DNA from 4 places in the Chryseobacterium sp. WLY505 genome. Region 1 is predicted to be linked to each of the others. Evidence: riboswitches for the same ligand, from Rfam matches in the RefSeq annotation. Region 1 holds a riboswitch; each other region holds the start of a gene.

Region 1 (7,913 bases):
CGATGAATATCAGATAATCATGAATCATGTAGTAATTGCCATCCATAGCTCGTTTTTGAAAACTATTTAAGTTTCTTAAGACCGTTTACTGTCACGGTTTCTTCACACTTTTCAAAAGTGATTTCGTAAGACGGATTTTTTTCAGGATAAGTGATTAGATAATCCGGACATGGTTTTTTCTGTGCATGGCTACGGTCAAAGTCTACTTTTCCGTTGGTAATGATGCTGTCTTTTACAAACTTTTCATCAATCTTGTAGGTCGTCATTGCATTTTTAGCTTCCTCAGAATATTTGAATTCTTTGGAAAGGCTTTCAGCAATCACACGGCTGTTCGGTAAATATCCGCTGCAGCTTGCCCCTTTTTTGTTTAAAATAAAAAATACGATCAAAAGCCCCGGAACGAAGCCTATTGCATAAAATTTCAGTTTCTTCATTAGAAAATTAAAAGATTGATATCGTGGTACGTAAGTCCGAAACGGTCGCAGATGATCTTTTTGGTATGTCTTCCTTTGTACATATATAAGCTCTGTTTCATTTCGTTTTTGCGGATCAGCATGTTTTCAAAGCCGCCCTCTTCGTCATAATTTAAAATATAGGAAAGGAAGAAATTCGAGATGGCCTTTGTGGTAGTTCTTGGCATTCTTGAGGTAAGGTTCGGAAGTCCGCAATGGATAACACCATGTTTAATGATATAAGGATCCTCCATAGTGGTCAGTTCTGAGGTTTCAATCACTTTACCATTGTCTATCGTGATATCAATGATGACACTGCCTTTTTTCATTTTCATGACCATATCTTCTGTAACGATAGGGGTCATGTTTAATCTTGGTAGCGCCCCGATTACTACATCAGCACGTCTTAAACTTTTACTGAGTTCTTTAGGATCAATAATAGAAGTCGGTACACGGCTGTCAACGATAGTATGAAGTCTTCTCAGTTTTGATAAAGAATTATCGAAAACCTTTACACTTGCTCCTAAACCAATAGCTGCCTTTGTAGCAAATTCACCTACAATTCCAGCGCCAAGAATTACAACTTCTGCAGGTCTTACGCCTGTAATTCCTCCAAGCATTAACCCATTTGATAAGGCTAATAATTCAGAGGCGTATAAAATAGAAACGGTTCCTGCAATTTCCCCGACTAATCTTACCAAAGCCAGTTGCTTGTATTCATCAACGATAAATTCAAAAGCGATAGCGTTTATTTTTTTCTCTGCAAGCTTTAAGAAATAATCCTTGTCTCTAAGGTTGATCTGAAGTGCCGAAACCAGATATGTATTAGGTTTCATGTACTCAATTTCATCTTCCGTAGGAGGATTCACCTTCAGGATAAGATCCTGCCCGAAAGCTTCTTTAGGATCATTGGTGATCTTCGCTCCAGATTCCGAATATTGTAAATCTGTAAAGAATGAACCTTCTCCGGCCCCTGCTTCAATAATGATCTCATGACCGTGCTCTACCAACACCTGTACGGCGTCAGGAGTAATGCAGGTTCTCCTTTCGTTGAGACAGGTTTCTTTAGGAATTCCAATACTGAACTGTTTTCCTTTCTTTATAACCTCCAATTTTTCCTCTTTCGGCATTAATTCTTCTTCTGTGAAAGGAGTAAAAATATTTGTACTCATCCTTAAATTAAATTATGTCTTACAGATTGTTTTTTACACTCAATTAATGAGCAAAGATACATAATATTTACTCGAATGAAACTTCTCTGTTTTCACCCGTATTCACAATGCTCATTGTATGGTAGTTAAGACCGTAAAGCTCCTCTTCATACACTTCCGGCCACTCGATAATGCATAAAAAAGAGTTGTCCAGGTATTCTTCAATACCGATATCATACACTTCTTCAATGTTTTTCAGGCGGTAAAGATCAAAATGATACACTTTTCCTTTTTCTGTATTGTATTCATTCACAATAGAATACGTGGGAGAGTTGACTTCATCATTGCTGCCCATATTTTTAAGCAGAAATTGAGTAAATGTTGTTTTCCCTGCTCCCAGATTTCCTTTTAATAAAAGAATATTATGTTGTAATTGAGGAATGATGTTGTCAACAACTTCCTGCCAGTCTTCGATTGTATGGATAGTGAACTGCATATACTAATTTGTTTTGCAAAAATAATGATTTATGAGTTTTAAATGAGAAACTAGAAGTTAGAAGTTAGAAGTTAGCAGTTGAAAGCTAGAAGCTGGAAGTTATTAATTATGAATGATGAATTATAAGTTATGAGTTAAACTCCTACACATTCAAACTCTACTACCAAAAATCTCCTTATCCCGAGCCCAAAATGTTCCCACTCTCTAACCCTAAAACCCTCTTACTCTAAAACTCTCAACCCTCGATAAATTGAATCTTGAAACTCTTTCCTCAAACACTCTCGCACCCTAAAACCCTCTAACTCTCAAACCCTCCAACCCAATACCTCGAAACCCGAACCCCATATCCTGTATCTGAAACTCTCCAACCCATCCAACTTTTCCATAAAAATACTTAATTTTACACCATGATTTCCAAACAGACCATTGATAAGATATTCTCCACAATCCGCGTTGAAGAGATTGTGGGCGAATATGTGCAGTTGAAAAGAGCAGGGTCTAACTACAAAGGACTCAGTCCTTTCCATGACGAAAAAACTCCCAGCTTTGTAGTTTCTGCCAGTAAGCAGATCTGGAAGGATTTCTCCACAGGAAAAGGGGGAACAGCGATCTCTTTCCTTATGGAAATTGAGAACTTTACGTATCCTGAAGCACTCCGCCACGCTGCAAAAAAATACGGAATTGAAATTGAAGAAGATCAGCGTGAAATTTCTGAAGAAGCAAAAAATGCCCAGACTGAAAAAGATCTCTTGTATAAGATCCATGAGGTTGCCAATACTTATTTTCAGGAGATCCTTTGGGATGATCAGGAGGGTAGAAGTATAGGTCTTTCTTATTTCAAAGAAAGGGAATTGAAGGATGATATCATTAAGAAATTCCAGCTTGGATATTCTCCGGAGAAGAAAAATGCTTTCACGGCTTATGCCCTGGAAAAAGGATATACTAAAGAGATTCTTGAAAAATCCGGACTTTCTATTTTTCCTGAAAATACTCCTGCAGGCGTAGACCGTTTCAGAGAAAGGGTTATTTTCCCTATTCACAGTTTTTCCGGCAGGGTTTTAGGTTTTGGAGCAAGGATTCTTAAGAACAATGTTAAAACTGCAAAATATCTTAATTCCCCGGAAACGGAGATCTATCATAAATCCAATGTTCTTTACGGATTAAATCAGAGTAAGCAGGCTATTTCAAGAAAGAATGCTTGTCTTTTGGTGGAAGGATATATGGACGTGATTTCCCTTCATATGTCCGGAATCGAAAACGTAGTGGCAAGTTCCGGAACGTCTTTGACGACAGAACAAATCAAACTTATTAAAAGGCTTACGGAAAACGTAACGATTCTTTTTGATGGTGATAATGCCGGTATCAAAGCCAGTTTCCGAAGTATTGATATGCTGCTGACTGAGGGAATGAACATCCGTGTCTTGCTTTTCCCGGATGGAGATGACCCGGATTCCTTTGCCAGAAAACACCCGCAGGATTACGTTGAAAAGTACATCGAAAATGAAGCGATGGACTTCATCGACTTCAAGGCGGAAATTCTCCTGAGAGATATCGGAAATGATCCGATTAAAAAGGCTGAAGCAATCAGAGATATTGTGAAATCTGTCTCTTTCGTACAAAATGCCCTGAAAAGAGAGGTTTATCTTAAAGAAGTTTCCAATAAATTCGGACTTTCTGAGCAGAGTCTTTTCAATGAACTGGATGTTCAGAAGCAGATCACACAGAATCAAACGCATCATGTTCAACAGCAGCAGAAAGAGAAAACAGCCGTTCCGAAAATGGAAGTTGTGCCTTTGGATCAGAAAAAAGAAGATCCTTTTCTGTATGATGTACTGTTCATGGAGAATAAACTTGTTGAACACATGTTGGCATTTGGAGATATTATTTTGAAACGTAGAAATGAACAGGGAGAAGAATATCAGATTACTGTAATTGAGGAGATTCTTCATCATTTTGAAGAAGAGCAGTATGCATTTTTAGTTAAAGGCAATGAAATCATTATTACTCAGGTAAGGGAAGGGATTCAAAAAGATGAGTTGAGAAGTGGAAACTTTTTTGTATCTTTTATGGACGAAGAAATTACCACAAAGGTTGTAGACGCACTGATCCCGTTGGATGAGCTTGAAAACTGGGCTTCCAGAAACATTTATCCTCCCAATTATGGTGATAAAGTGGCAGATCAGATCAAGGGAGATGTTTTGCTGCACAAATACAGATATATTGATTATTTAATTACAGAAACAGATAAAGAGCTGGATGTGTACAGGGATACTGATGAAGGAAAGTACTATGAGCTTATCAAGAAAATTACATTATTGAAACAGGCTTCCATGCGATTGAGTAATATCATCGAATATTCACCTATCAAAGGAATCTATGGTAGAAAAAGATAATTTTTAAGTCAGTTTTTTTATATTCTGTGACAAAAAGTCCTATAAAATTTTAGGAATAAATATTGTAATTTAAACTTCGAGAATATTTTAAAAATAATACATAATAGAAATATGGACATTAAAAAAGAATTCAGAGATTTCTCTGTAAAACATTTAGGAAACAACGGTTTAGTTACCGATCAGTATATGGGAATGTATGGCCCAACGAATCTTACTCCGTACATCATGGAAGAGAGAAGATTAAACGTTGCTCAGATGGACGTTTTCTCCCGTCTGATGATGGACAGAATTATCTTTCTTGGGACAGGTATTGATGATCAGGTAGCAAACATTGTTACGGCTCAGCTTTTATTCTTAGAAAGTGCTGATCCTTCGAAAGATATTCAGATCTATATCAACTCTCCTGGTGGTAGTGTATATGCAGGTTTAGGTATTTATGATACCATGCAGATCATTAAGCCCGATGTAGCAACAATCTGTACAGGTATGGCTGCTTCAATGGGAGCTGTATTATTGGTTGCAGGAGAAAAAGGAAAACGTTCTGCGCTTAAGCACTCAAGAGTTATGATTCACCAGCCTTCAGGAGGTGCTCAGGGAGTTGCTTCTGATATGGAAATCAACTTGAGAGAGATGTTGAAATTGAAGCAGGAGCTTTATGAAATCATCGGTCATCATTCAGGACAAACGTATGAGTGGGTAGAAAAATCTTCTGACAGAGATTACTGGATGACTTCTGAAGAAGCTAAAGGCTACGGAATGGTAGATGAGGTTTTACAAAGATCTACAGAGAAAAAATAATTGATGATAAAATCATGAGAACCGCACTTATCTGGTGCGGTTTTTTTGTTGGGTTATATTTTTAAATGTTTAGATTCCTGCAGAATGACAAACTGTATGGATAGACAACCATTTCAATTCTGTCATTCCGTGGAAATCCAGCCACAATGATCCAAGAACAGATGTGGGAGAAAAATTACAATCCCAATTAAAGTTTCAACTGAAGACGCAAGAATTCCCCTCCGCTGGAGGGGTGGCAAAAATTCAAAGAATTTTTGACGGGGTGGTTTTAACAGTCTATTTTACCTATATCCCCACAAAAAAAGCGTCTCAAGACGCTTTCTCTATTTCTTAACAATCTTATGTATTGTCGTATTTTCAGCTGTTTTAATCTCCACAAAATAAGCTCCCGTGTTTAAAGAATGAATATCAATCTTAGTAAACTGTGAAGTCATTACTTTCTGTCCTGTAGCAGAATAAATATTCACTTCTTTCAGTTTCTCAGCCGTTTCAATCTGAATAAAACCACTTGCCGGGTTTGGATAAACACTGAATTTTTTCTTTGTCACAGAAGAAACCCCTAAAGTAAGCTGTGCTTCGGTTGGAGTAAATGGTCTTCTTTGCCCGAAACTCAATCCAAACCAATCAGTGTTACTCAGTTGAATCTGAGAAAGATTGGCTTTTGCTTGCCAGCTTGATAGATCTTTTCCTTTATACAATTTCCAGCTGTCTGATCCGGAAGTATTCCCAGCAAAGGAATTCAATGCTAAATTAGCAATCTGATTATTTGCTGATGTGAAGTTAAAATAAGAAGCTTGAGATTGGATCAGTTGTAACGCCTGTTCAGCTGTTATACTTCCGTTATATTTAATTCCAAAAACAAAAGAATTGGCATTTCCGTTGGTATTATCAGTTCCGAAATCAATAACTACAAGACTTTTATTAGTTCCTGTTCCCACCCAGTTCGTAACCTGAGAAGGAGTAAACCAAGCAGAACTGTAGGCTGCAACTGGTGGGGAAGGTATTGTAGGAGGGGAAAAACTATAAGAAGCTCCATACCATCTTCCGTCCACTAAAAGATCATTGTTCACACCATTATTGAATGCCATAGTTGATGGAGTATTTCCTGACCAGGTAGACCAATAGTCGTCAAGACTAGGAGTATGATGATTGTAATTTAAACTGTACAGAAATCCGGATGGTATTTCAATTTCCATTTTAGGTTCTGCAGCGGCAATAGCAGTAATCATGTCTTCCATGGTTAAACCATTTCCGTCAAAACGATATCCCCATGCATAAGAATTTGGAGTGCTGTCATCATTAAAGTCTGCAATGAAATACGCTTTTTTAGAACCTGTTCCTACCCAAAATTTAATGTCGTTTTCTGTGAATTGGGCCGACAATAGCTGCATGCAAAGCAGTAAGAAAAAAAGATAGATTTTCCTCATGATATAATTAATTTAAAGTTTTATTCCCGAAACTTATCTTCAGAGGAGAAATAATTCTTTCTCTGAATCTAGTGTTTTACGGCAGGTCTCCTGGCTCACATCTTACAGCTTCCTTCCCGGATTTTCACGTCCAGTGGTTTTTCGTGCAGTAAGTTTAAACAGTTTACAGTTGCGGGTACAGCCCAAGATTTGAATATTATTCTCACTTGATTCCCTATTAATGAACATTGTTCAGCCTTAAAACGCTGCAAATATATCATATAAATTGATAAGTCTGTTTTGTGAATTATTTACCTTTAAAAAGTTGATTTTCAATTTGATTAATAATTTGGCGGGATTGTTGGTTTTTTATTTTTAAATAAGTTCGTTTCTTATTTATTTTCAATGCTTCTGTCTGTTCTATTGTTAAAAAACAATTATCATTATATTCAAGATCAGTTTACAATCAAGTTCTATTTTCGCAGCCATAAAATAGCATATGAAAAAATTACTATGGTCTGTGAGTATACTGGCTGTATTGGCTTCATGTAAAAGTGATGATGATACCACCATAATTAATCAGGATATTAATTATTCCAAATTCCCTCAGGAGTTTCCCTTTACAAAACTGGCTACAATAAACGGAGTGGATGTTATCAACGGAGGTTTTGGTTCCGGAGCAGCCGCTCATCCTACCAGAAAAGGCGAATTCTATGTCATTACAGACAGAGGGCCTAATACCGACTTCCAGAATGGGAAAAAGTTTCTTGCTCCTAATTTTACTCCAACCATTATGCATTTTAAAATCAATGCTGACGGAAATGTAGAGGTCATCAAATATATTAAACTTAAAAATCCATCCGGACAACCTATTACAGGACTTCCAAATCCTGCAGGAATGGGAAGTACGGGAGAAATTGCTTATGATGCTTCCGGAAATGTCTTAGGTACTGATCAATATGGTCTTGACAGCGAAAGTATTGTTGCTGCTGCTGATGGTACATTCTGGGTTTCTGATGAATATGGTCCACATATCGTACATTATAGTGCTGATGGAATCGAGATGGAAAGAATAAGCCCTGTTGGCGTAAATACAGGACCAAGAAAACTGCCTGCTGTTTTAGCCAAAAGAAGGGCCAACAGAGGAATGGAAGGACTTTGTATCACTCCGGACGGAAGAACATTGGTAGGTACCATACAATCCATGATGTTTGTTC
Region 2 (7,913 bases), on a different contig from region 1:
TTGCCTGAAATTCTTATATTCTCTACCTTTATCCACTCTTTGAACTCATATACAATTATGGAACATATTATCGAAATATTAAAATCCGGCGGAACAATTCTTTACCCTACAGATACTATTTGGGGAATTGGTTGTGATGCGACCAATATAGAGGCGGTCAATAAAATTTTTGACATCAAAAAGCGTGAAAAAAACAAATCCATGATCATCCTTGTGGAATCTGAGAAAAGACTTCAAGAACTGGTGGACGTTCCAGAAATGGCATGGGAAATTATTGATCTCAGTGAAAAACCGGTAACGATCGTTTACGAAAACCCGAGAGGCTTGCCTAAAGAACTTCTTGCAGAAGACGGAAGCATCGGAATCCGATTGGTAAAAAATGATTTCTGTAAAAAACTGATTACAAAACTGAACAGGCCTTTGGTATCAACTTCTGCCAACTTCAGTGGTGAAAAAAGCCCGCTAAAATTCTCTGATATTTCTGATGAGATGATCAGCCTAGTAGACTATGCAGTGGAGGAAGACAGAGAAAAGATTTCCAAATACTCAGGCTCATCAGTGATCAAAATATGGAATGACAACAGAATAAAAGTTCTTAGAGAATAAGAATTCTGAACTTTTATATTTATTTTTTAGAGTCTTGTCAGTTTATATCGGCAGGATTTCTTTTTTTTAATTCTATCTTTGCAAACTCAACTCATAAACTATTTGCTATGAATCATCATGAATTTGCTCAAATGTGGATCAATGCGTGGAATTCTCATGATTTAGAGGATATACTTTCCCATTATTCGGATGATATTGAGATCACCACTCCTATGATCGCACTGGCTACTGGCGGTAAAGAAAGTTCTTTAAAAGGAAAAGAATCCGTCCGTGAGTACTGGAAAAAGGCATTGAATAAGTTTCCGGACCTTCATTTTGATCTGATGCATTCCACAGCAGGAGTAGACTCGGTAGCATTATTTTATAAGTCGATTATGGATAAACATGCTGTTGAAGTTATGTTTTTTAATGAAGAGGGGAAAATTAATAGAATGTATGCTCATTATGATTAATGGGTAGCATACGTAGAAATTGTCACTATTATCAACGATGAAAATTAATCTTAATCAAAATAAGAATTTAAAACTATTTAAAATCATTTCTGAAGCAGCAGAAAGGAATAATCAGTCCGTATACATTGTGGGCGGTTATGTACGGGACCTGCTGATGAACAGAAAAGCTTCTACAGATATAGACTTTGTAACGGAACAAAGCGGTATTGAGCTTGCTCAAAATGTAGCTCAGGATATAGATCCTAAATTAAAAGTTTCTGTATTCAAAACGTATGGAACGGCTATGATCAAGTATAAAGAACTTGAACTTGAATTTGTGGGAGCAAGAAAGGAAAGCTACACAGAAAACAGCCGGAAGCCTGAAGTAGAAGGCGGAAGCCTTGAAGATGACCAGAAAAGAAGAGATTTTACTATCAATGCGATGGCTATTTCTTTAAATAAAGATAACTTCGGAGAATTGATTGACCCGTTCAATGGAATTGAAGATCTTGAAAAAGGGATTTTAAGAACTCCTTTAGAACCTGCTCAAACTTATTCTGATGATCCATTGAGGATGATGAGGGCGGTACGTTTTGCTTCAACTTTAAATTTTAAAATTGAGGATGAATCTTTGAAAGCAATCCAGCAGGAAGCAGAAAGAATCAGGATTGTTTCTATGGAAAGAATCATGGTAGAGTTTAACAAAATTATGATGTCTGAAAAGCCGTCTGTCGGACTGAGACTGATGGAACAAACCGGTCTTATGAAGCTTGTTATTCCTGAACTGATCGAACTGAAAGGCGTGGAGGAAGTGGAAGGACAAACCCACAAGGATAATTTTTATCATACGCTGGAAGTAGTGGATAATATTTCTGTAAATACGGATAATCTTTGGCTTCGCTGGTCTGCCCTGCTCCATGATATTGGAAAAGCTCCGACAAAAAAGTTTGTGGAAGGAACAGGATGGACGTTTCACGGACACGAATTTTTGGGTTCAAAAATGGTAAAAACACTTTTCCAGAGATTAAAATTACCTTTGGGAAGTGATATGAAATATGTTCAGAAAATGGTAAAACTTTCGTCAAGACCTATTGCACTGATTACGGATGATGCTTCAGATTCTGCATTGAGAAGACTATTATTTGATGCAGGAGAAGATCTGGAAGATCTTTTCACCCTTTGCAAAGCGGATATTACCACTAAAAACTCTAAGAAACAGGAGAAATTTAAAAGAAACTTTGAATATGTAGCGGTAAAGATCAAGGAAGTGGAAGAAAAAGATCAGGTAAGAAATTTCCAGCCTCCTATTACCGGTGAAGAAATTATGGAAATGTTTAATCTTAAACCGGGCCGCGAAATTGGTATACTGAAAGAGAAAGTAAAAGAAGCTATCCTCGAAGGGGAAATTCCCAATGAAAAAGAAGAAGCGACAAAATTTGTGATTGCTGAGGCTGAAAAACTGGGATTAACCTTATAATTCAATTTAGAAAAATATTAAAAATTCCGGCGGGATGTTCCATCCCGCCGGAATTTTTTTCTTAAGGAAACAAAGCCGGCCGGTTTCTTCGAAACCGGCCGGAAAAAAACACAAATGATGAAAAAATAAAAAATTATTTTTAGAAGTACTATATTATTGTGGATTCAGGAAAGTTCCGTTAGCACCAAGACCTCCTGTTTTAAGAGAAGTAATTTTGCTCCCCGTAGTTGCTGAATATATTAGCATTTCGCTTTCTGCTGTAAACTGATGAACATCTGATGCAAAAATTCTACCATCAATAACATTAAATCCATAAAGTGTAAAATAAGGACCGCCATCTGCAGCTGTTAATAGTGGGCTTGCAGGAATTGCCGGAGTCGCTAAGCTTGTTGTATACACTTTATTGGCAGAGCTGAAGTAAATTTTATCATTATCAATCTGAAGATTGGTAGCACTTGGAATTCCTGTCAATGTAACTACCGGTGTCATAGCTCCTGTGCTTGATATTTTGTAGATATATGAATCAGCGGCTGTAGAAGAAATTGTATACACGTTAGATTTGTATGAAATAGTACTGTTGATCTTACCATTCGGAACAGTAAGTTCAGTCTTACTGTCATTAGAAGTATTGATATAAGTAATCATATTTCCATATCCTGAAGTAGCATTCTGTACAAAAACATTTCCACCTGCTTCTACTGTTTTATCAGCACCACCTGTCATGGTGATTTTGCTTACAAATGAATAGTCAGAAGCTTTATATTTCGTTACACTTGTAGCATTCGTAGAGAAGTTTAGGTTTGCAACATAGATAAAGTCATTAGCAAAAGCAATTCCTCTTGGATTATCAATCTGATCAGTAATTACTGCTAGTTTTTTGAATGTATAACGGTCTACTACAACAATTTTGTTTGAGTTATTCAAAACAAGATAAGCTTTATTTCCGTTAAGACCGATGGTCTGAAGAACATCACCCAGGATTTCTTTATTGTTATTGTATCCATATACATCATCCTGCTTTAAGTTTAAATCTCTTGTCAGGAATGTTACTTTAGCCCCCTGGCTGTTAAAATTCCCCTCATTAGCGATAAAATATCCGTTCTGGTACGTGATCGGGGAAATTTCAAATTCGGCAGAATCACTTGTACATGAAGAAATATTAAACAATAATACAACTGCAAATAGGACAGTTAAAAGTTTAGTTATTTTCATAATTTATTCAATTTTAATTTATTAAAAATTTATTGCTGCATACACACTATAGTTTCTTTTCGGTAAAGGATAGAAAGAAACAGTTTTATAGTAAGTATTGGTTAGATTATTCACTTTAAACCCTAAGGTATATTTCTTGGCTAACGTGGCCGAAATGCCCATATTTAAAAGAAAATATGGATCTATGGCATCAGATCTTTTTTCATCACTTGTCGTATAAGTAACCCCATTCAGCTGTCCTTGTGCAAAAAACTTAAAGAAACCATATTCATAATCTATACTGGCATTTCCTCTGTGCATGGGAACATAAGGTCTCTGCATTTTCGTTTCTTTATCAATAGATTTTGCATAGTAGTATCCTGCATTCACGCGGATTTTATGGCTGCCCAGCTGTTTACTGAAAGACAACTGAGATTCCAGGCCGTAAGATTCAGATTTATTGACATTATATGCCTGCCAGTATCCCAGAGCAGTCGGAAGCCATACAATAAGATCGGTCACATTCATATAGTAAGGAGACAGGGTAAGTTTAAAATCTCCTGCTTTGAACTCATTGGTCATATCTACCTGGGTAGAGGTTTCCGGTCTCAGATCTTTATTTCCTCCCGGTTCGTAATAAATATCATTGAAGGACGGATATCTGAAATTTTTTGATACATTAACACTCACATCATACCACTTTGCAGCACTCCACTTTCCAGAGAAAGAATACATTAACGGGGACTTTACATCTTCTACAAAATCTTTCTTAAATCCACCCTCAAAACGCAGGTCTTTTGTTGCAAAATATCGTAGCAATCCTGAAACGGAACCTATATTTCTGCTGACATTGGATATTCCGCTCTGATATCCTTCTCCTTTATTAACCTGAAACTCTCCGATGATATTAAAATTCCATTTTGAATTCAGAAAGTAATTGAAATCATTTTTAAAAATATAATTCTTCCCGGTTCCTCCACTTGATTTAGGTAGATTTAATGAACCAAAATACTGAAAATTCTCTTCCGTATAAGCTGCTCTAAGGGAATTGCTGAACTTCGTTTTGTTCCAGTCCCAGGAAAGAAGACTTCTTACACTCTGAGTTTTATATTTCGTTTTGGTTCCCGTTTCTTCATATACCGGATAATGCTGTGAAGAATCAAAAAACTGGCTCTGCCACGAGATCTTATGATCGTCCGTAATTTTATAGGATGCTCCTGCATTAAACGTTGTATTGTAATAATTTCCGTTTCGGTTGATATAGTTCAGATCGCTGACCTTATAATCATTTTCACTTACAGAATAATTTCCGGAAGCTTTAAAACTAAACTTATCATTGCTGTAGGAACCTTTTATAAAATTGTTATAAGTATTAAAAGAAGCTACTTCTGAAAATAAGGAACCATGGAAACCTTTATTAAAATCAAGGGTATTATTGAGGTGAATACTTCCCCCGATGGCACCACTTCCATACACTACACTTCCACCACCAGCTTTGATACCGATCTGATCATAGCCGAACAAAGCAATATTATTAATATCCCCCTGGCCTAAAAAATTAGAATTGATATTAATCCCATTCCAGACAAAAGCAGTCTGCTGGGCGGTAGTTCCTCTGAAAGAAGGTGAAGAAACGGCTCCACGGCCATTTTCTTTGATAAAAACCTGTGACTGAAATCTGAGAAGCTCAGAAAGATTACTGGAGTTTTTCTCAGCATCTTCTGCTGTAATAGTTTTTACAGGATGAAAGAGTTTCACCCTGTTCATCTGGTTGTCGAAGACATAAATAGTGTCAATGGTTTTCTCTTGTCCAAAAAGAAAACATCCATAAGATGAAAAAAGCAGTACTAAAGATCTTTTTATATCCATACTTTTTTACTTTTCCTCCGAAAGCAATATGTTTTTTTAATTATAATTCCGGCAGGTCTCCTGACTTTCGCATTCTGCTCCTTCCCGTTATAAAACAGTGGTTTTTTGCAGAAACTTGTGTTGCGATTTACAGTTGCGGGGACAGTCCGGGAGTTACACCCGATTCCCTTTTAATTCCAAAATACTGGAAACCAAAATTTTTGCAAAGATAGTTTTTTATGTGTATTCACCAAAAACTACACTTCGCCTTAAAAATGTTATCTTTTTGTCAGTTAAACAAAAAAAAGAACGGCCGCTTTCAATATTGAAAACAGCCATTCATCCCACTACTTTACTATTTATATATGTTACTTTTTAATAAATTTATAAGGCTCCTGTTGTACTCCTTTTACAGAGTATTGTAAGATATAATCTCCTGTTGACAGAGCCGAAACATCAATCTGTCCTTCTACAGCATCCAATGATTTCACTTTTTGTCCAACCATATTATAAATTTCTGCTTTCTCTATTTTTCCTGTTCCTTTAAAATAGAGGATATCAGTCACAGGATTAGGATAGATTCCTATACTGTTTTTCTCTTTTACGGCATCATTCACCGATAAATATTCAGAAGTATCCAGGTAAAAGGCAATCATTTGACCAGAAGCATTTGTCCCTGATCCGGCAATTTTCTTTCCGTCCTGTGAAATTGCTAAAGGAAGCCCCATCGTGACTCCATTGGTAGCAATTCCTAAAGACGCGGCATAATCATTCAGGTTAATTCTTCCGCTGGCAGAGGTCCAGATAAAGCCTTCACCTGACATCGGAGGTGCTCCAAATGCTCTGTAATACCCAATTACTTTTTTTCCATCAGCTGAAATTCCCGTTGCTCCTCCTTTGAAGCTGAAAGAAGCATTAGGATGCGTTATATAAGTAAGCCCGCTTACCGCATTCCAGACATAAGGATTAGGATTTGCTGCCCCTATGATTGTAATTCCATCTGCAGAAATCCCTCCTGCTTCTCCTACATTATTCCCATTATTATCTGTAATAAAGCTTTCTACTCCATCTTGCCATTTTGCGCCACTTCTTGTCCCGGTTGGCTCATCCTGCCAACCCACAATTACTGTTCCTGACGCATTGATTGCATTGGCTCTGGAACTGCGTCCGGCAACAATACTTCCCAAATCTACCATTCCGTTCACTTCATCCCATTTCACAGCATGCGCGTTCGCAGCAGTAAGAAACCCTAAACCCACAATCGTGCTCCCATTGGTAGTCATTCCCCAGGTTGAACTTACACTGCCATCCCATCCTGTAGGAACAAGCCCTCCTCTGTTTACCCAGGTGGAAGTAGCCACATCATAAGTAGATATTTCATTAAATCCCGTTGCTGTATTTGTTATCGAGGACGAAATTTTGGTTCCATCATTTGAAACAACAGTTCTCCCCGCAGCCGGATATCCGTTTGATATGGAACCTATCTGTACAAGCCCTCCCGCTGCATTCCATTTATATATTCCTCCTGCGCTGGTATGCATACTTACGACCCCGTTATCCGAGACTGCGCCCACATTATAATTTCCCAAACCTATTACAGTAAGCTGAGCGCCTGCAAAAGCAAATTTCAGGAAAAGGCAAGCCGTCAATATTTTTATTGACATTCTGTAAAAATTTTTCATATTTTATTATATTTAGCGTTTTGAATTGGTGAAAACAATATTAATACAATATTTCCCTTATCAAAAGAAATTGGCTTTCATAATTCAGGAATTTTAAAAGAATTTAATTTTCAAAAACCTAATAACCAGACAGATATAAAACAATATTTTGAATATGGATTTTACCAGAACTATTCAAAAAAACACAAAAAACAAATTATCAAGACAAAAATTATTTCAGACTTTACTGCTTATTTTTATTTTCTGCTCGCTTACCACCAAAGGACAGTCCGGTCCGGACTTCAATGTGTTGGCAGATAAAGCATTTCTGAAATTGTATCAGAATCCTGATGAATGCATCAGCTATACCCAGGGAATTCTTGTGAGTGATCAAAATGCGGAACACAAAATTGTACTTCAAAATATTATTTCACAAGCTTTTGCCATGAAGGGGGAATATGTACAGTCTGTCAATATTTTCGCTCAAAAAGAAGAGCCAGATCAGAAAAACGGCCTTTCTTATTTTATGCAGGTCTTCAGTGATTATAATCTTGCCGATCAGTATCAGAATCTGGGTTTGTACAATCAATCGAAAAGAATTATTTCTCATCTGTTGTCGGATCAAAAGCTTCTTAAAAGCAATAGCCCGGCATTACGAATCACCACTGCAAAATTATATCAGCTTCAGGCGTTGAACTC
Region 3 (7,913 bases), on a different contig from region 1:
TAGTTGCACCGAAAGCCTGATTATTATTGGCATTACTGTACACACGGTAATTGATCTGTCCGTTATTATCAATGAAGTTTACGGAACCGTTGGTATGGCCAAACCATTCTTCGTTCACCATAAAATATCCGTTGGTATAGTTTGTAGAAGCTACATATGGAGAAACCGGAGTCATGGTAGAAGAAACAGGTGTTTCATTAAATCCTACATTGAAATTCCAGACATCCCAGGAACCGTTTTCCAATACACGTGAAGAAGCTCCAACATTGGAATATCCGAAATCAGCATCTGCAGGATTCTTTACCCAATATGACCAGTACCCGTTAACCGTCCATCCGGACTGCCAGTGGTCGTTGGCTGCATCTACAATCGTGTAGCTGTCAAAATCATAAGCTGTCGTATTGACAAAACCATTTACCGGATATAACGGATACGTAGTATTTCCGCTTTTGATCAGTGCATTGGTTCCCTGACCGTTAAGGTCAAAACCAATTCCTCCGACAGCTGATCCAAACTGTGTTCCCTGATACAGCAATGTATATAATCTGTGATCTGCTTTAGCAATAGCTTTCAGCATGTCTTCTCCGGTAGCATTTCCGTTCCATTTGAATCCCCAAACCATGGCATCAGGGTTTTTACTGTCGTTCCACTGTACTACAAAAGCAGCCTGATTGGTTCCTGATCCAACCCAATACTGAATATCAGAAAAACTGATAGTCGTGGTATTAAGTTTGCTGATCCCTGAAATATCATTTCTGGGCACACCCTGAACTTTTATCTGTGCATTCGATACGCATGCAAACAGAAAAAGCATCATAAAAAGATAAAACTTTTTCATTTTTTATTAATTTAAATAGATTGTATTATTGAATTATTATTTAAAATGCAGATCGTAAGCTCCCGCTACTTCTGTAGAAACTTCTCCCAGCCATCCTGCTTCCTGATTGACTCCTGTATATATTTTCATAAAGTCTACTCCCGGAAGTTTCACATATTTTCCGTTTCTGTCTACCGCCCAGGAAATATCAATATTAGAGGCTTCATCATTATTCGGAGCATTGTCTGCATATCCGAACTCATATGATTTTCCTACCCAATACGACCCGTCACCGTTCTGATCGTAAAAATTATTTGCCAGTCTGGTTCCTGAAAAGCTGTAAGAAGCATCTGTAAACCATAAAGGATAATAGCTCTGGGCGTGAAAAGTATTCTTTGTTTTAAACCCCTGATTTCCCAGATTGTCATTCCATTTGATATACTCCACGTCGGTCTGCCAGAATTCAGTTCCGGGTACAGGTGCTTTATTTTCGTTAGGTTTATGATAGGTGATGCTGTAGTCTTTAACTGTAGCATTTTTGAAATACTCGCTGCCTGCAATTTCATACCATTCGTCATTATCTGGTTTTCCATTTTTATTTCTGTCGTAGGCTACCATAATAATTCCCGGTTCACAAGATCCTGAACGTTGATCTGCGGCATCATTTCCAAAGAATGCATTTCCCAGTACTTTAAAATCACGTCCATTCAGATTGGGAATGGTGTGATCAAAACCGAACACTACATATCCGCCATAGCCACCAAGACTGATCATGGTAGAGTTCCCTCCTACCAACGATTCGTTGGCTTTTTGAAGCATATTCGCTGTGGTATTTCCAGGTAAATATTCCGGAATTTCGTTCATGAACTGCCCTACAGCAGGGCGGAACTCCAATACTTTGGAAATATATTTACTATAAGGTGTTTTTTCTTTGGTAACAATGATTTTAGAATGAAAAACCTGCTCGTTTCCTTTATTGTTAATCTTTAAAGTCAAAGGATACGCATCTGCAGTAGGACTGATGAATTCAAGTTCTGAATTTTGAGAGATAATAGAATCATTAATACTCCATGTAACCGATCCTGAAGCATTGGTAGGAATACTCAAAACCTTTAAACGTTCAATGGTATAGGAATCATCAAGGCCATTAAATGTAAATTCATCTTCATCATCATGTTTACAGGCTATCACTCCTACAAGGAAGCAGGATAGAAATCCGATTTTCAAATAAGTAAAGCTATTTCTGTTCATTTCTTAAAGTTTGGTTATTTGTATAAAAAAGCGAAGTGGGCAGGGATATTTCCGCCTTCCGTTTTCCATTTAAAGTGTCCGTTTTTATCGAAGCAATACACAAATCCCATGGATACATAATTTCTGGCATCTGTCATGTAGATATCTTCTGTGATGGGGTTTACAGCAATTCCATAAGGGGTTTTAATGGCATCTTCATATTCTTTATCAAAAATTCTGTTGGCGATGATCTGTTCTGTTTTCACATCAATGATTCCAAATGTTTTTTTATAACTGTGGGTATTGTAATTGAATTCATTCCCATAGAAATACAGTTTATCATTCACGATCGTCATTTCGCTCACAGAGAGATTGAAATTTTTCTTCACAGTTCCTGTAGCTGCATCTATTAAATACAAACTGGAAGGAATATTATAATAATCTCCTCTTGAGGTTACATAGAGATCACCGTAATTATCTTTTTTAATATGGTGAAGATTGATGGCAACATTTATTTTTTTAAGTTCTGTAAAAGTATTAAGATCGATGACGGAAACTGTATTGTCGTAATCGGGAGCTTTATATCCTCCGGAGTTGGCAACAAACAATTGATTACCCACAATTTCCATTTCTTCCGGCTGATATCCTACCACCACTTCACGCTGGATGGAAAGAGAAGTGGTATCAATTTCAACGACTTTTCCTTTTGGGGCTTTGGGGTTAATGGCTACAGGACCTGCATAGCTGCTGGCATAAGCTTTCCCGCCTTTGAAAGCCAGATATCTGCAGTTTTGTAATGGAATCGAAGTAATACGTTTGGCCGTTTTAGCATCCAGCACTTCAATTTTGTTGGAAACATTGACAACAATATAAAGTTTGCTTCCGTACACTTTGATATCATTTCCTACATCACCCAATTCTTTTACCACATTGGGATTAATTTCTGCGTAAATATTCCGGTAATAGGTTCCTTTGGTATAATCAAAAAAATCCAGGGTACATTTATTACTTCCCATGTTTCCTTCATTGAGCATATAAAAGCCTTTTATTGCTGTATTTTCTGAAGGGAGTCCTTCCACCACTTCCTGACGGACAATAATTTCATCGGTACGGCAAGAGGTAAGAAAAGCTAATACCAGAAATAAAAAATAAAAGTTTAGTTTTCTCATAGGGTGAAGTTTAGAATAAGTTTAAAATTTCTTCCGGGCATCGGATAATTGAGGACAACATCATAGTATTGATTGAAAATATTATTCATCTCAAGGCTTACTTTAAACTGATGATTCGCCCAATTGAATTTTTTCTGAACAGAGAGATCGTGCGTATACCAGGGCTGAACATAATTGTATTGAATGTTATCCTGATTCACATCATATCTTTCCCCTACGTACATTGCACTGTAATTGAAACTCCAGTCTTTATAATCTGCCATCAGACTGAAAGATCCACTATGCCATGGGGTATAAGGAATCTGATTGCGATAGAAAGTGTCTTCCGGATCACTGATATCTCTTGCACTTTGGTATGTATAAGAAAGCAAAGGTCGGAGGGTTACTTTTCCAAGCTGCATTTCAGTCTGTACATTAACATCAGCTCCAATGATTTCAACCAATCCAAGGTTCATCATCAGCCAGCGGAACATGCTTCCATTTGGAGCAGCTACAATTTTATCCTGTACTTTATTGTAGTAACCGTCTACTTTAGCATAAAATGTTTTAAAGAAACGGTTGTTATAATTCTTCTGATAGGTAAATCCTATATCATATTGATTGGTGAATTCCGGTTTCAGGTAGGTATTTCCGATATTGGTATAATACAAATCATTGAAGGTCGGAAGTCTGAAAATCCTTTTATAGAAAGCTCTGAGGGTAAGCTCCGGAATTTTTTCCGGCTGATAGCTCATAAAAACGGCAGGTGTCCACTCTCTGGCATCTCCCGGCCTTTTATTTTTTCTTACTTCTTCAAATGTAAAAGTTCCTAAAAGGCTTCCCAGAATTTTGAATCTGTTCCACTGATAGGTTGTCGCCAATGCGACCAATGTAGTGTATCGGGTAGGATAAGAAAAGTTATCCAGATTGGCATCCAGATTATTGTACTGAAAATCACCACTCAGGCTGACATCCCAATTGGGTGTGATTGAGTAAATATTGGAAGAGGAAAGGTAAAGCTCCCTTTGGATGTAGGTATTATCAGTATAAATAATAGACTGCGAACGAACCGTGTCCATAAAATGGGTATAATCGTAAGCGAATTTTGCTTTCAGCTGTGTTTCAAATTTCGGGAACAGTTTCTTTCTCAGATTGGCCTGTACAAAATAATTCTCATCGGAAAGCCTTGCTCCTCTTCCTCCGAAACGTCCATTCACAATAGGTGCCGGCATTCCACGGTTTGAAATATAACCGTAGCCACGGATATTCCAGCTTCCGTTATTTAAAGTTCCGTTGAGAGAAGTTTCAAAACGTTTTGCCCGAATATCTGAATCCTGTCTTTTGGCAATGGTATCATAAGCCTGTTGTCCATCAGGATATTTCTTGGCATAACGAAATCTGTAAATTCCATCACTCTGCATAAATTCTCCACTGAAGCTGGCAGAAATCCTGTCAGAAATTTTCTGTTCCAATCGGAATGATGGATTAAAAAGGTCAATGGATGCACTTTTTGCTCTTACAACCAAATTGGTTTTTCTATTTCCTTTAAATACGGGTGTTTTTGGCTGTAAATAGATAGACCCCGAAGAGCCGAAGTCTTTTGCCGGCTGAAAAATTTCACTTTTCTGACCGTTGTACAATGATATTTCTTCCAGATCGTCTAAAGAATATCGTCCAAGATCCACCAGCCCGTTTTGGGCATTTCCTAATTGAATTCCATCATAGAAAACCCCTACATGCTGGCTTCCCATGCTTCGGATATTAATAGTTTTCAAACCACCCAATCCGCCGTAATCTTTAATCTGAACACCTGAAAAATATCGTAAAGCATCTGCAACGGAATGACTGTTCAGTCTTTCCAACTGCTCACCCTGTAGGATTTGTGCCGGGAGGATTTCTTTAAAATTCTTTTTGTAAAGATTGATTCCTTTAATAGTCTCTTCCTGAAGGCTGTCTTTTTTCCTGTTTTGAGAAGACAAAAGTTGAGATGTGATCACCAATATTGTGAAAACAGCTTTATGAATTGCAGAAGTAGTTAGTTTTGCCGCCATTAGCTCATTTAGGGTAATGAAGACGCTAATGGGGTATAAGAATACAACGACAAAGCACAGCTGTCACTGCACAGAATCATTGATGTCCTAAGCTTTATTCCACGAAAGCGTCAAACGATTATTTTCTGGCAGGTCTTCTGACTTACTCCATTTTTGAAATCCTTCCCATTAAAAAACAGTGGATATATTCTTCAAAAACTTTGGTGCGGAGCTTACAGCAGCGGGTCTGTTCCGGATTTTCACCGGATTCCCTTTTAAGAGCTTTTTAGGGCTCACCAAATTTCGGCAAAGATAAATAATTATTCCTAATCCCCAATTAAAATCATGATTCATAAACAATTAAAGCTCCCGAAGGAGCTTTAACATCATTTATTGGGGTGTCACTTTAAATTCCAATATTCAGGAAAACACTGAATCTCGATTTAGCTTCAATATCTCCTCCCGCCAGATGAGTGTACATGGGAAGCATGATTTCACTTCCCAGGCTCAGCTTTTTATAAGAGGCTTCAAATCCCAGCTTTCCATACAAAGCACTTCCTGCAGTATTGGGCAGGGCTTCATCAAATTGTTTATTCTGAGCGTAAACTTCTCCCTGAACTCCCGTTTTTACAGAAAAAATAGATTTTTCATTTCCTGCAACCTGATAAAAACCCGTTGCAGCATAGTTCCATTGGTTTCCAAAACGGTAATTTTTTTTATTCTCTGTTTTGATCGTATAGTCTGTATTGACCAATACGGCTACTTTATTTTTCTGAAATTTATAATTCAAAGCTGCCTGATAATCCCAGCTTCCGGTTCCCAGCTGAAAACTCGGATTCACTCCGGATGCTCCTTTTTCATCAAACTTCCCAAGTGGAATTTTCACGCCCAAACCTCCGCTAAGGTGATGGAAATTATCTTTAGAGCTCATCAGCTGGTAAATTCCCATCAGGTTCAGATCTCCTATTCCATTGATTCTGATATCACCCTGGAGGGTTTTCTTTTCATGAAAATGGAATGGAAGGCTCGCATACACACTCAGCTTTTTAGTCAGTGGAATTTTCCCCCACAGCTGAAGCGTATTGAAATACTGATCCTGGGTAAGGTCTTTTACAAATAAGTTCTCTTTCGCTTTATAATGCTGGGCAAAGTATTTGATTCCGATAAACTGCGGGTTCAGTAAAGATTCAAACCCGGAAGATCCGTTTCCTGCTGCACAGCCACAGGCATCACAATCATCATCAAAATTGAATCTGCTAAAGGTTTCCGGAGCACTATATGCACTGTCTCTGATCGTTTTCGCCTGATACTGACTCAACAGGATCAAACTTACTATCACTATAATCTTCTTCATGTTTTTATAAATTATTCTGCAAATTTTGGATTGGATATAAAACTTTTATCCGATAATGTTTTCAGGAACGCAATGATTGATTGTCTTTCCTGACTGTTCATGGCAATTCCTATGTGGCCGTTCTGTTTCAGCTGTGGATCAAGATTGGCATTATCTACCACATGATCCGAATAGAAATTGAGTACTGCCTCTAAGGTGTAAAATCTTCCGTCATGCATATAAGGTGCGGTGTATTCTACATTTCTTAAACTGGGAACACGGAATTTCATCCAGTCCACCTGATTAAGGGAAACTCTATATCTTCCTGCATCCTTGAATTCTGTATTGTAATACATTCCCGTATTTCTGAAACTCTCATCCGTAAACAGTTCTCCGCTATGACAGGAAGCACATTTCTGTCCGAATAAAGCCATCCCTTGAGATTCTGTTGAAGTCAATGGTTCTTTTCCCTGTTTGAATCTGTCGTATTTTGAATCTGCAGAAATTAAAGAAGCCATAAACTGCGACAATGCTTTCAGAATTCTCTCTCCGGTAATGGTTTCATCTCCATAAGCTTCTCTGAATAGTTTTTTATACTTCTGATCATCTTTTATTTTCGAAATAGCTTCCGGTATGGAACTGTCCATTTCATTGACGTCGGTAATCGGGCTGATGGGTTGTTCATTCAGATTATGAATCACTCCGTCCCACATATATCTTTTCAAAAAAGCCATATTCTGGATGGGTGGTGCATTTCTGATTCCTATTCTGTCATCCACCCCATGGCTTACGGTATGCCCGTGATGGGTAAAGGCATTTTCCTGGATATGGCAGAAACCGCATGAAATGGTATTATTCCTTGAAAGCCTGCCTTCATAGAATAATTTTCTTCCCAGCTCCACGCCGTTCTTAGTTACCGGATTGATCGATTTATCAAAAGTCATTTCCGGAAAATAAGAGGGAAACTTCAGGTTATAGGCTTCATCTTTTTCCAGTGGCTGTATAACCTCATCAGAACAGGAAATACAGCTTAATACCAATACAAACAGAACCAATAATGTTTTTAAAAAGAAATTAATCATTGTGAACGTGGTCTACTTTAAACATTTTTGTGAGATTGTTGGTAACATCCACCAGGTGTTGGTTGGAGCCCATCAGCATGTCATTAGCTGTAGTAAGAGTAAGCGCTTTATCTCCGCTCAAAAACTGGTTCAGGTCTGCCAGAATATGAACAGAAGGACGAATTTTTGCCGTCACCCTTGCCGTTGTCGGAAGATTCAATGTGATTTCACGGTATAAATCAGGCTGCTGATTAGCAGTAACATTTCCCATATTGCCGGTATGGTTCATGAATT
Region 4 (7,913 bases), on a different contig from region 1:
TCCGCCATTAATACTTTTCAACTGATCTCTTGAAATTTTTTTAGAATTTTTCATAGTCAAGTAATTGCATTAAACGTAAGTTAAGGCTGGTTTCCACCACCACATCCGTCGTAAGGCATACATTGCCACTTACCACCGATTAAACATAGCTGACCACCTCTGCAGTCAATTCCACCCTTAATTGTTTTCAATTCCTGTCTTTCGATTTTCTTTAAATTTTTCATAATAATTTTTACGTTTAGTTCAATTCGAAATTAATCAAATTTTATCAACTATTGTAGAATTATTGTAAAAATATTTATTTTTAAATTGTTTAATTGCAGTGTATTTTATGTTTATTTCATAGAATTAAGTAAAATGATTTGCTGAGACTGGTTTTAAAACCAGTATTGAAAGAGTTTCCTGTTTCAATAAAATCTTGTCCTGTGACAAGTCCGTTTTCAGATTGACTTGGTAATTTTGATTAAGAGTTTAATTCACCAAATCTATAATATTATGAAAAGTTTATTCAAATTCTCTGCATTATTGGTCCTAACGGTTTTTCTGACAGCATCGAAGGTATATGGACAAAAAACAAAACCCTCTGAAAGTGGCTATGCGCCTGCCAACGGAATTAAAGTGTATTATGAAGTCTATGGTAAAGGAAAGCCTGTTGTGCTGTTACATGGTGCGTTCATGACGATTGATCTCAATTGGGGTGAGCTGATCCCGGAATTGTCTAAAAACAGAAAGGTAATAGCAATTGAATTACAGGGACATGGGCATACTCCCTTTTCGGAAAGGAAATTATCACACGCCACTTTGGCCAGTGATGTTACAAAGGTAATGGATTATCTGAAAATTGATAAAGCTGATGTTGCAGGATACAGCTTTGGTGGGGAGGTGGCCTATCAATTAGCGATACAAAGTCCGGAAAGGCTGAACAAATTGGTTATTATTTCGTCAACATATAAAACTAACGGCTGGCTGCCTGAAGTCAATAAGGCCCTGGAAGGAATGAAACCCGACCTCTTTAAAAACAGTCCTATGCATACTGCCTATAATGCTGTTGCACCAGATAAAACAAAATGGACACCATTTCTGGAGCAGATGATGGTGTCTGCCGGACAGCCTTTTGATCTTGGCGATACTAATATTTCTAAAATTCCGGTACCGGTTTTAATCATAGCTGGTGATAATGATGGACTGGACAAAACAGAACTCTCAAAAACCTATAAACTATTGGGAGGTGATGTTTTTGCGGACATGGGAGAAATGCCCAAATCTCAGTTAGCTATTGCTCCGGGGCAAACCCACGTGAGTCTGATGATGCAGACGGCAATGATTCTGAACTACCTGAATAATTTTTTAAAATAGCTTGAGGATGAATCCAAAATTTGAAGCAGGAATTAATATCGCTATAAAAATTCCCAAAAATAAATATGAAAAAACAGTTGCTTTCTACAGAGAAATTTTGAAATTAGAAGTGGAGGAAAGACCCATTAATAATCCTACGGTTTCCAGAACTCACGAGGTAAAATTCGGAAATAATATTATTTGGCTGGATTGTGTCGACAATTATACCCATTCCGAAACCTGGCTGCAGCTCACGGTTCCGGATGTAGAAGCGGCCACAGAATACTTACGGTCAAACGGTGTGGAAACCTGTGACGAGATTGAAGAACTTCCTGACAACATGCACTGGATTACTGATCCTGCAGGTACTGTGTTCAATGTACAGGAAAGAAAATAATAAAAGACAGAATAATGCAGAAAATTTTAATAACTTTAACCATCAAACCATTAAAATTTTAAAACATTCTCATGCAGACGAAACCATTCAATTTCATTGTAACCCTCTTTTTTCTGGTATTAAGTGTGACTGTATTTTCACAGAAAACAGCAGCTTTGAACTCTTTACTGGACAAAAATTCAGAATTTATATTTCCACAGACACCTGATAAAATATCAAAAGCACTAAATGTAAAAACCGTTTTTTATGAAGATGCCAATGAAGAAAAATATGCAAAATGGACCATGAAAACAGGGCTGGAGCTTTATTGTGGTCTTGGGAAAAATAACGCTGTCAATGAGATGTTTTTCGAAACTTCAGACAATACATCTTTAGTAGTGGAAGGGCTTCCTTTTGGCCTTGTCCTGAATAAAAGTACATTACAGGATAGTAAAACCAGGTTCACTCAATACAATGCTAAAACACAAAAATTAGGAGCTGACAGTGAATTCCCAGGTGGATCAAAACTGACTTTTAAAAAAGGAAAACATTATGCAACATTGTTTTTTGACAGTAAAAACAGGTTGAAATCATTAGGTTTAACACCAACGCTTGTTGATCGGGCAGCCAATTAAATACTGGAAAATTAAAATAGTAATAACATCCGTCATTATCGACGGATGTTTTTATATCTGAAGCAGATTAACGTAAAGCGAAAGCTATATCGTCAGCCCATGGTTATTCTTTACCTCAGCCATCACAAACGTACTGTGGGTACTCCCTATGGAATCTACCGATCCCAGCTTATTGAATACAAAATCCTGATAATGCTTCATATCTCTTACCTGAACTTTCAGAAGGAAATCAAAATCTCCGGAAATATTGTAGCATTCGGCAACTTCTTCAATTTCTAAAATCTCTTTTACAAAATCATAACCTACAGATCTGTCATGAATTTTGAGTTTGATCTGGCAGAAAACCGTAAATCCGCGGTTCAGTTTTTCAGCATCAAGAACCGCTGCATATCTTTTAACAAAACCATCCTGTTCCAGTCTTTTTACCCTTTCAAAAACAGGGGAGGTAGAAAGGTTTACTTCTTTTGCAAGTTCCTTAACGGTCAGTTTAGCATTTTTCTGGAGCAGCCTGAGCAGCTGTAAATCCTTATCATCGAGTTGTTCCACAGAATATTATTCTTTTAAATGATTAAAACAGTCAAATGTACAGAATTATATACTTTAATTTTAATTTTTAAAAGTTTAATTTGCTTAATTATTTAATATTGATTGTAGTTTTATTCTGTATTGCTAATTTTACACAAAATTAAAAACTTTTACTGATGACCATGGTTAAAGGTAAAAGTACAGTTCTTTACAGATACTTCATCAAACAGGAAAGGTTTTACTTAAGGTAGATTAATAGGGAATCGTGTGCAAATCACGAGCTGTCGCGCAACTGTAAGTAACACACCAAAGGTTTCTGTCCTTGCAGATCCACTGCCAAAAGCGGGAAGGATGACGGAAACTGTTACAAGTCAGGAGACCTGCCTTTACTGAATTGACAATGCTTTCGCGGTCTGAAGCTTTGAGGTCATACAGATGATATATCGGATTCGGGTATTTTCTTTTGTAAAGGAAATTACGCTGTCTGCTATGTCATGACTTTCCTGAAACTTCTTCCGATAAAACATTACGAAGCCTTTTAAAGAACTTTCCCGATAAGTTGAATTAAAAAGTTTAAAAAAATGCAAACTCACATTCTTGGCTATCCGCGTATTGGTAGCAAAAGAGAACTCAAAAAAGCCTGCGAGCAGTATTGGTCAGGTAAAATCCTTTTGGAAGAACTTCTGAATACAGGAAGAACTATCTGTAACCAAAACTGGAATATCCAGAAAGAAGCAGGCATAGACCTTATCCCATGTAATGATTTTTCATACTATGATCAGGTATTGGATATGAGCCTTGTTGTAGGAGCAATTCCAACACGTTATCATGAAGTAGTGCTTAAAAAGAACAATACTGAGTTGGATCTTTATTTTGCGATGGCAAGAGGCTATCAGAAAGACGGATTGGATATCACTGCCATGGAAATGACCAAATGGTTCGACACCAACTATCATTATATCGTTCCGGAATTTTATAAAAATCAACAGTTTAAACTGAGCTCAGATAAGATTTTCAATGAATTTGCAGGAGCAAAACAAGCGGGAATCAATGCAAAACCTGTAATTATCGGACTGGTTTCTTATCTGTTATTAGGAAAAGAAAAAGAAGAAGGCTTCGATAAATTGGATCTGGCTGGAAATCTTCTTCCTGTTTATATAGAGATTTTAACCAAACTTCAGGATCAGGGTGCAGAATGGATTCAGTTTGATGAACCTTTTCTGGCGTTGGATTTAACAGAAAAAGCCAAAGAAACTTATCTTTCTGTGTATGCCGAAATCAGAAAACGTTTCCCGAAACTGAAATTTATTGTAGCTACGTATTTTGACGGATTAAAAGACAATGCATCACTTGCAGTTTCCCTTCCGGTGAATACATTACATGTTGATCTGGTGAGAAATCCTGAACAGCTGGATGATATTCTGAATATTATTCCGGAAAGCTTAAGTCTTTCATTAGGCGTAATTGACGGTAGAAATATCTGGAAAAATGATTATGAAAAATCATTGTCTTTCATCAGAAAAGCTGTTGAGAAATTAGGATCTGAAAGGATCTTCATTGCACCATCATGTTCATTGCTTCATTCACCTTGTGACCTTGATTTTGAAACCAATCTTAATCCTGAAATTAAAAACTGGCTGGCTTTTGCAAAACAAAAAGTGACAGAAGTCGTAACACTTAAAGAACTGGCTTCCGGAACGGAAAATGAACAAATTCTTGAAGCATTCGAAGAAAATAAAAAAGCCATTGAAAGCAGAAAAACTTCTTCTCTTATCCATAATGATCAGGTAAAACAAAGAGCGAATGCCGTTACTGAAAAAGACGCTCAGAGAATAAATACCTTCAAAATCCGTAAAGAAGAACAGCAGGAAGTATTGCAGCTTCCATTATTTCCAACCACCACTATCGGATCATTCCCGCAAACCACAGAAGTAAGAAGCTGGAGAGCAAAATTCAAAAAAGGAGAGCTTACTGCAGAACAATATGATACCTTATTGAAACAGGAAACGCAGAGAACAATCCGCTGGCAGGAAGACATCGGAATCGATGTATTGGTTCATGGAGAATTTGAGCGTAACGACATGGTGGAATACTTCGGAGAACAGCTGGAAGGATTTGTATTCACTAAAAACGGTTGGGTACAAAGCTACGGAAGCCGTTGTGTGAAACCTCCTGTGATCTTTGGTGATGTTTCCCGCCCGACTCCGATGACCGTATATTGGTCTGAATATGCACAATCCCAGACTGAAAAATGGGTAAAAGGTATGTTGACAGGTCCGGTTACCATTTTACAGTGGTCTTTTGTACGTGATGATCAGCCTCGTTCAGAAACGTGTAAGCAGATTGCTTTGGCAATCCGTGACGAAGTGGTGGATCTGGAAAAAGCAGGGATCAGGATTATTCAGATTGATGAACCTGCGATCAGAGAAGGACTTCCATTAAGAAAAACAGACTGGCAGAATTATCTGAAATGGGCTGTGGAAGCGTTCAGAATTTCAGCAAGTGGAGTAGAAGATGCTACCCAAATCCACACGCATATGTGTTATTCGGAATTCAATGATATTATTGAAAACATTGCCGATATGGATGCTGACGTCATTACCATAGAATGCTCACGTTCTCAGATGGAACTGCTGAATGCTTTTGCAGATTTTAAATATCCGAATGAAATTGGTCCTGGAGTATACGATATTCACTCACCAAGAGTTCCGTCAAAAGAAGAAATGATTGAGCTGCTGAGAAAGGCTCAGAATGTCATTCCAGCCAATCAACTTTGGGTAAATCCTGATTGCGGGCTGAAGACAAGACATTGGGAAGAAACTGAAAAAGCTTTAATCGCAATGGTTGCCGCTGCTAAAGAAGCTTCAGTAGAATATGCTGTTTAGAAAAATTTAAAATAATTAGATTCAATAATTCAGATCGTGTTATGATTTTCATAGCACGATCTGTTATTTTTAAAGGTTAAAATAATGGATATCCTATAATATTCTATTCATTTTTATATTCTATTTTTGCAGCTCGGCAAATTTTGACATATGATCTTTTAAATTGATGTTAAAAGCTGAGCAAACTAATATACTATACATTAAAACCATGAAAGAAGCATTTCCTGAAATGAGATCGGAAACCTATAATCCTCAATACATTGCAGGAGTAAGGTGGAGTATTGTCATTCTTTTTGCTGCCGTTGCTGTTGTTTTACTGAGGTTTTTTATTGATGCTTTATCCGATCCTTCTACAGACATCGCTTCTGATATGATCTTTTTATTACTGTTTCTTATTGCAGGTTCACTGGCGGGTTGGCTGGTGTATGAAATGATGAGGAATCAGGATGAAAAAATCAGTGGTCTGCTCATCAATCATCAGGGAATTCTGTTTCTCAACAGGAATGATGAAGTGCTGTCAGTAATCAAATACTATGATTTGGTAAAGAGTGACAATCCCTATACAAAAGATATATTTTCAGAATCCAGAGCTTCCGGAAAGTATAGCGATTTCAGAAAGAATCTGTATGTTCATGAAAAAGATGAAAACAGAAACCCTCAAAAGAAACTGATCAATCTGGATGTGATTCCACTTAAAAACCGTTATGATCTTATCGGGCATTTTTTGAAAGGTATACATGTGTTTCGCCCGGATCTGAAAATCAATCCTGAAGTATATAAAGACTTTTATCTTGATGAAAAAACACTGCGTTACGCTCCGGAAAATCTTAAGAGCGATATGAAAGTGAAAATCATTACAATAGCAGTCGTTATTCTGGTGATTCTTGCCTTTAGGTATTTCTTTTTAGAGGAAGTCTAAGTTATTTTGCCTGTAATGCGCTTGGCGGATAGCCAAACTGTTTTTTAAACGCAAACGAGAAATGGGATAGATTTTCAAATCCAAGATCCAGATAAATATCAGAAACGGATCTTCCTTTTTGAGTAAGCAGAAAATGGGCTTCCTTTAATCTTCGAAGCTGCAGCCATTGTCTCGGAGGGACTCCGAATATCTTTTGAAAATCTCTTTTGAACGCAGACAGACTTCTCCCCGTTAAGTAAGCAAAACGCTCTACATTGACATTGAAATGAAAGTTTTTATTCATAAAAGATTCAATGTCAATTTTATATGGTTCAGAAAAGTCAAATAAAATATCCTTAAGACCCGGATCATAATTCAACAGCAAGAGGAGGGCTTCTTTTTGTTTAAGCCGAAGAATTTCCTCAGAAGCAGGAAGGTCTTCATAAGGCAATAATGAATACATAAAAGAATGTAATGCCTTTTGCTCAGGTTTTATATAGGCAGGAACATTGTCTTTCTTTTCGGCCTGATATCCATACTCGCGGCTGAAATCATGAAGCATGGCATCATCAAAATAGATGGATATCGTTCTGATTTCTCCATTTTTAGGAGGATATTTGGCGAATTTCAATAAACTGTTTTTTCTCGCAGAATAGAGTTCTCCTTCTTTAAAAATTGTTTTTGTGATCCCGTCATTCAGTTCCATTTCTCCGGAAAGAACAAGCCCCAGACTGTGAATCCGCGCAAACTGTTCTCCTTCCCTGAATTCTGAAAAATGGCAGGAATAATTGATGGGAAAAGGAATATTATTTTCGCTCATAGCTCAGGCAGGTATTTTTGATAGATTCTTATTCAAACTTACAAAACTTTTTAGGATGATAGAATCTTCACAGCAAAACAATCATAAGAATATTTTGCTGTGAAGAATATCAGATTAAACAAGAATTGCTTTGGGTTCCAGGTAAGCTTCCAATCCGAATACACCAAACTCACGCCCGATACCGCTTTGCTTGAAACCACCGAAAGGAGCATAAGGATCATGGGCAAACCCATTAATACAGATTCTTCCGGCATCAATCTGTGCGGCTACACGCTCGGCATGTTCCTGACTGGCAGAGCTGATATAAGCCGCCAGACCATAGGTGGTATCATTGGCAATGGCAATGGCTTCCTCTTCATTGGTATAAGGAATAATAGACAGTACAGGTCCGAAAATTTCCTCCTGAGCAATACGCATATCATTACGAACATTAGTAAAG

Evidence for each region. Region 1 has a riboswitch for cobalamin ahead of RAH34_RS19250 (T9SS type A sorting domain-containing protein). Riboswitches for the same ligand answer to the same signal wherever they lie in the genome.
Region 2: linked by a shared signal. The riboswitch ahead of RAH34_RS01445 (TonB-dependent siderophore receptor) and the one ahead of RAH34_RS19250 (T9SS type A sorting domain-containing protein) in region 1 are both predicted to bind cobalamin.
Region 3: linked by a shared signal. The riboswitch ahead of RAH34_RS12705 (TonB-dependent siderophore receptor) and the one ahead of RAH34_RS19250 (T9SS type A sorting domain-containing protein) in region 1 are both predicted to bind cobalamin.
Region 4: linked by a shared signal. The riboswitch ahead of metE (5-methyltetrahydropteroyltriglutamate--homocysteine S-methyltransferase) and the one ahead of RAH34_RS19250 (T9SS type A sorting domain-containing protein) in region 1 are both predicted to bind cobalamin.

The regions. Positions count from the first base shown of each region.
Region 1 is NZ_JAVCWI010000012.1:26,750-34,662, forward strand. Features, by position in the region: gene RAH34_RS19220 (histidine kinase) at 1-46, opposite strand, end outside; gene RAH34_RS19225 (hypothetical protein) at 63-434, opposite strand; gene RAH34_RS19230 (alanine dehydrogenase) at 434-1,624, opposite strand; gene tsaE (tRNA (adenosine(37)-N6)-threonylcarbamoyltransferase complex ATPase subunit type 1 TsaE) at 1,692-2,099, opposite strand; gene dnaG (DNA primase) at 2,507-4,492, shown strand; gene clpP (ATP-dependent Clp endopeptidase proteolytic subunit ClpP) at 4,604-5,290, shown strand; gene RAH34_RS19250 (T9SS type A sorting domain-containing protein) at 5,614-6,717, opposite strand; cobalamin riboswitch at 6,780-6,972, opposite strand; gene RAH34_RS19255 (esterase-like activity of phytase family protein) at 7,196-7,913, shown strand, end outside.
Region 2 is NZ_JAVCWI010000001.1:319,047-326,959, forward strand. Features, by position in the region: gene RAH34_RS01425 (L-threonylcarbamoyladenylate synthase) at 58-606, shown strand; gene RAH34_RS01430 (nuclear transport factor 2 family protein) at 714-1,058, shown strand; gene RAH34_RS01435 (CCA tRNA nucleotidyltransferase) at 1,096-2,514, shown strand; gene RAH34_RS01440 (YncE family protein) at 2,668-3,726, opposite strand; gene RAH34_RS01445 (TonB-dependent siderophore receptor) at 3,748-5,574, opposite strand; cobalamin riboswitch at 5,607-5,785, opposite strand; gene RAH34_RS01450 (T9SS type A sorting domain-containing protein) at 5,922-7,217, opposite strand; gene RAH34_RS01455 (AraC family transcriptional regulator) at 7,390-7,913, shown strand, end outside.
Region 3 is NZ_JAVCWI010000005.1:137,867-145,779, forward strand. Features, by position in the region: gene RAH34_RS12690 (DUF5074 domain-containing protein) at 1-838, opposite strand, end outside; gene RAH34_RS12695 (cell surface protein) at 875-2,068, opposite strand; gene RAH34_RS12700 (YncE family protein) at 2,083-3,216, opposite strand; gene RAH34_RS12705 (TonB-dependent siderophore receptor) at 3,213-5,246, opposite strand; cobalamin riboswitch at 5,356-5,541, opposite strand; gene RAH34_RS12710 (transporter) at 5,632-6,579, opposite strand; gene RAH34_RS12715 (cytochrome-c peroxidase) at 6,591-7,640, opposite strand; gene RAH34_RS12720 (MbnP family protein) at 7,633-7,913, opposite strand, start outside.
Region 4 is NZ_JAVCWI010000004.1:190,214-198,126, forward strand. Features, by position in the region: gene RAH34_RS11170 (hypothetical protein) at 1-54, opposite strand, end outside; gene RAH34_RS11175 (hypothetical protein) at 81-224, opposite strand; gene RAH34_RS11180 (alpha/beta fold hydrolase) at 496-1,356, shown strand; gene RAH34_RS11185 (VOC family protein) at 1,364-1,732, shown strand; gene RAH34_RS11190 (hypothetical protein) at 1,804-2,346, shown strand; gene RAH34_RS11195 (Lrp/AsnC family transcriptional regulator) at 2,431-2,892, opposite strand; cobalamin riboswitch at 3,088-3,274, shown strand; gene metE (5-methyltetrahydropteroyltriglutamate--homocysteine S-methyltransferase) at 3,453-5,756, shown strand; gene RAH34_RS11205 (hypothetical protein) at 5,965-6,675, shown strand; gene RAH34_RS11210 (AraC family transcriptional regulator) at 6,677-7,474, opposite strand; gene RAH34_RS11215 (aldehyde dehydrogenase family protein) at 7,589-7,913, opposite strand, start outside.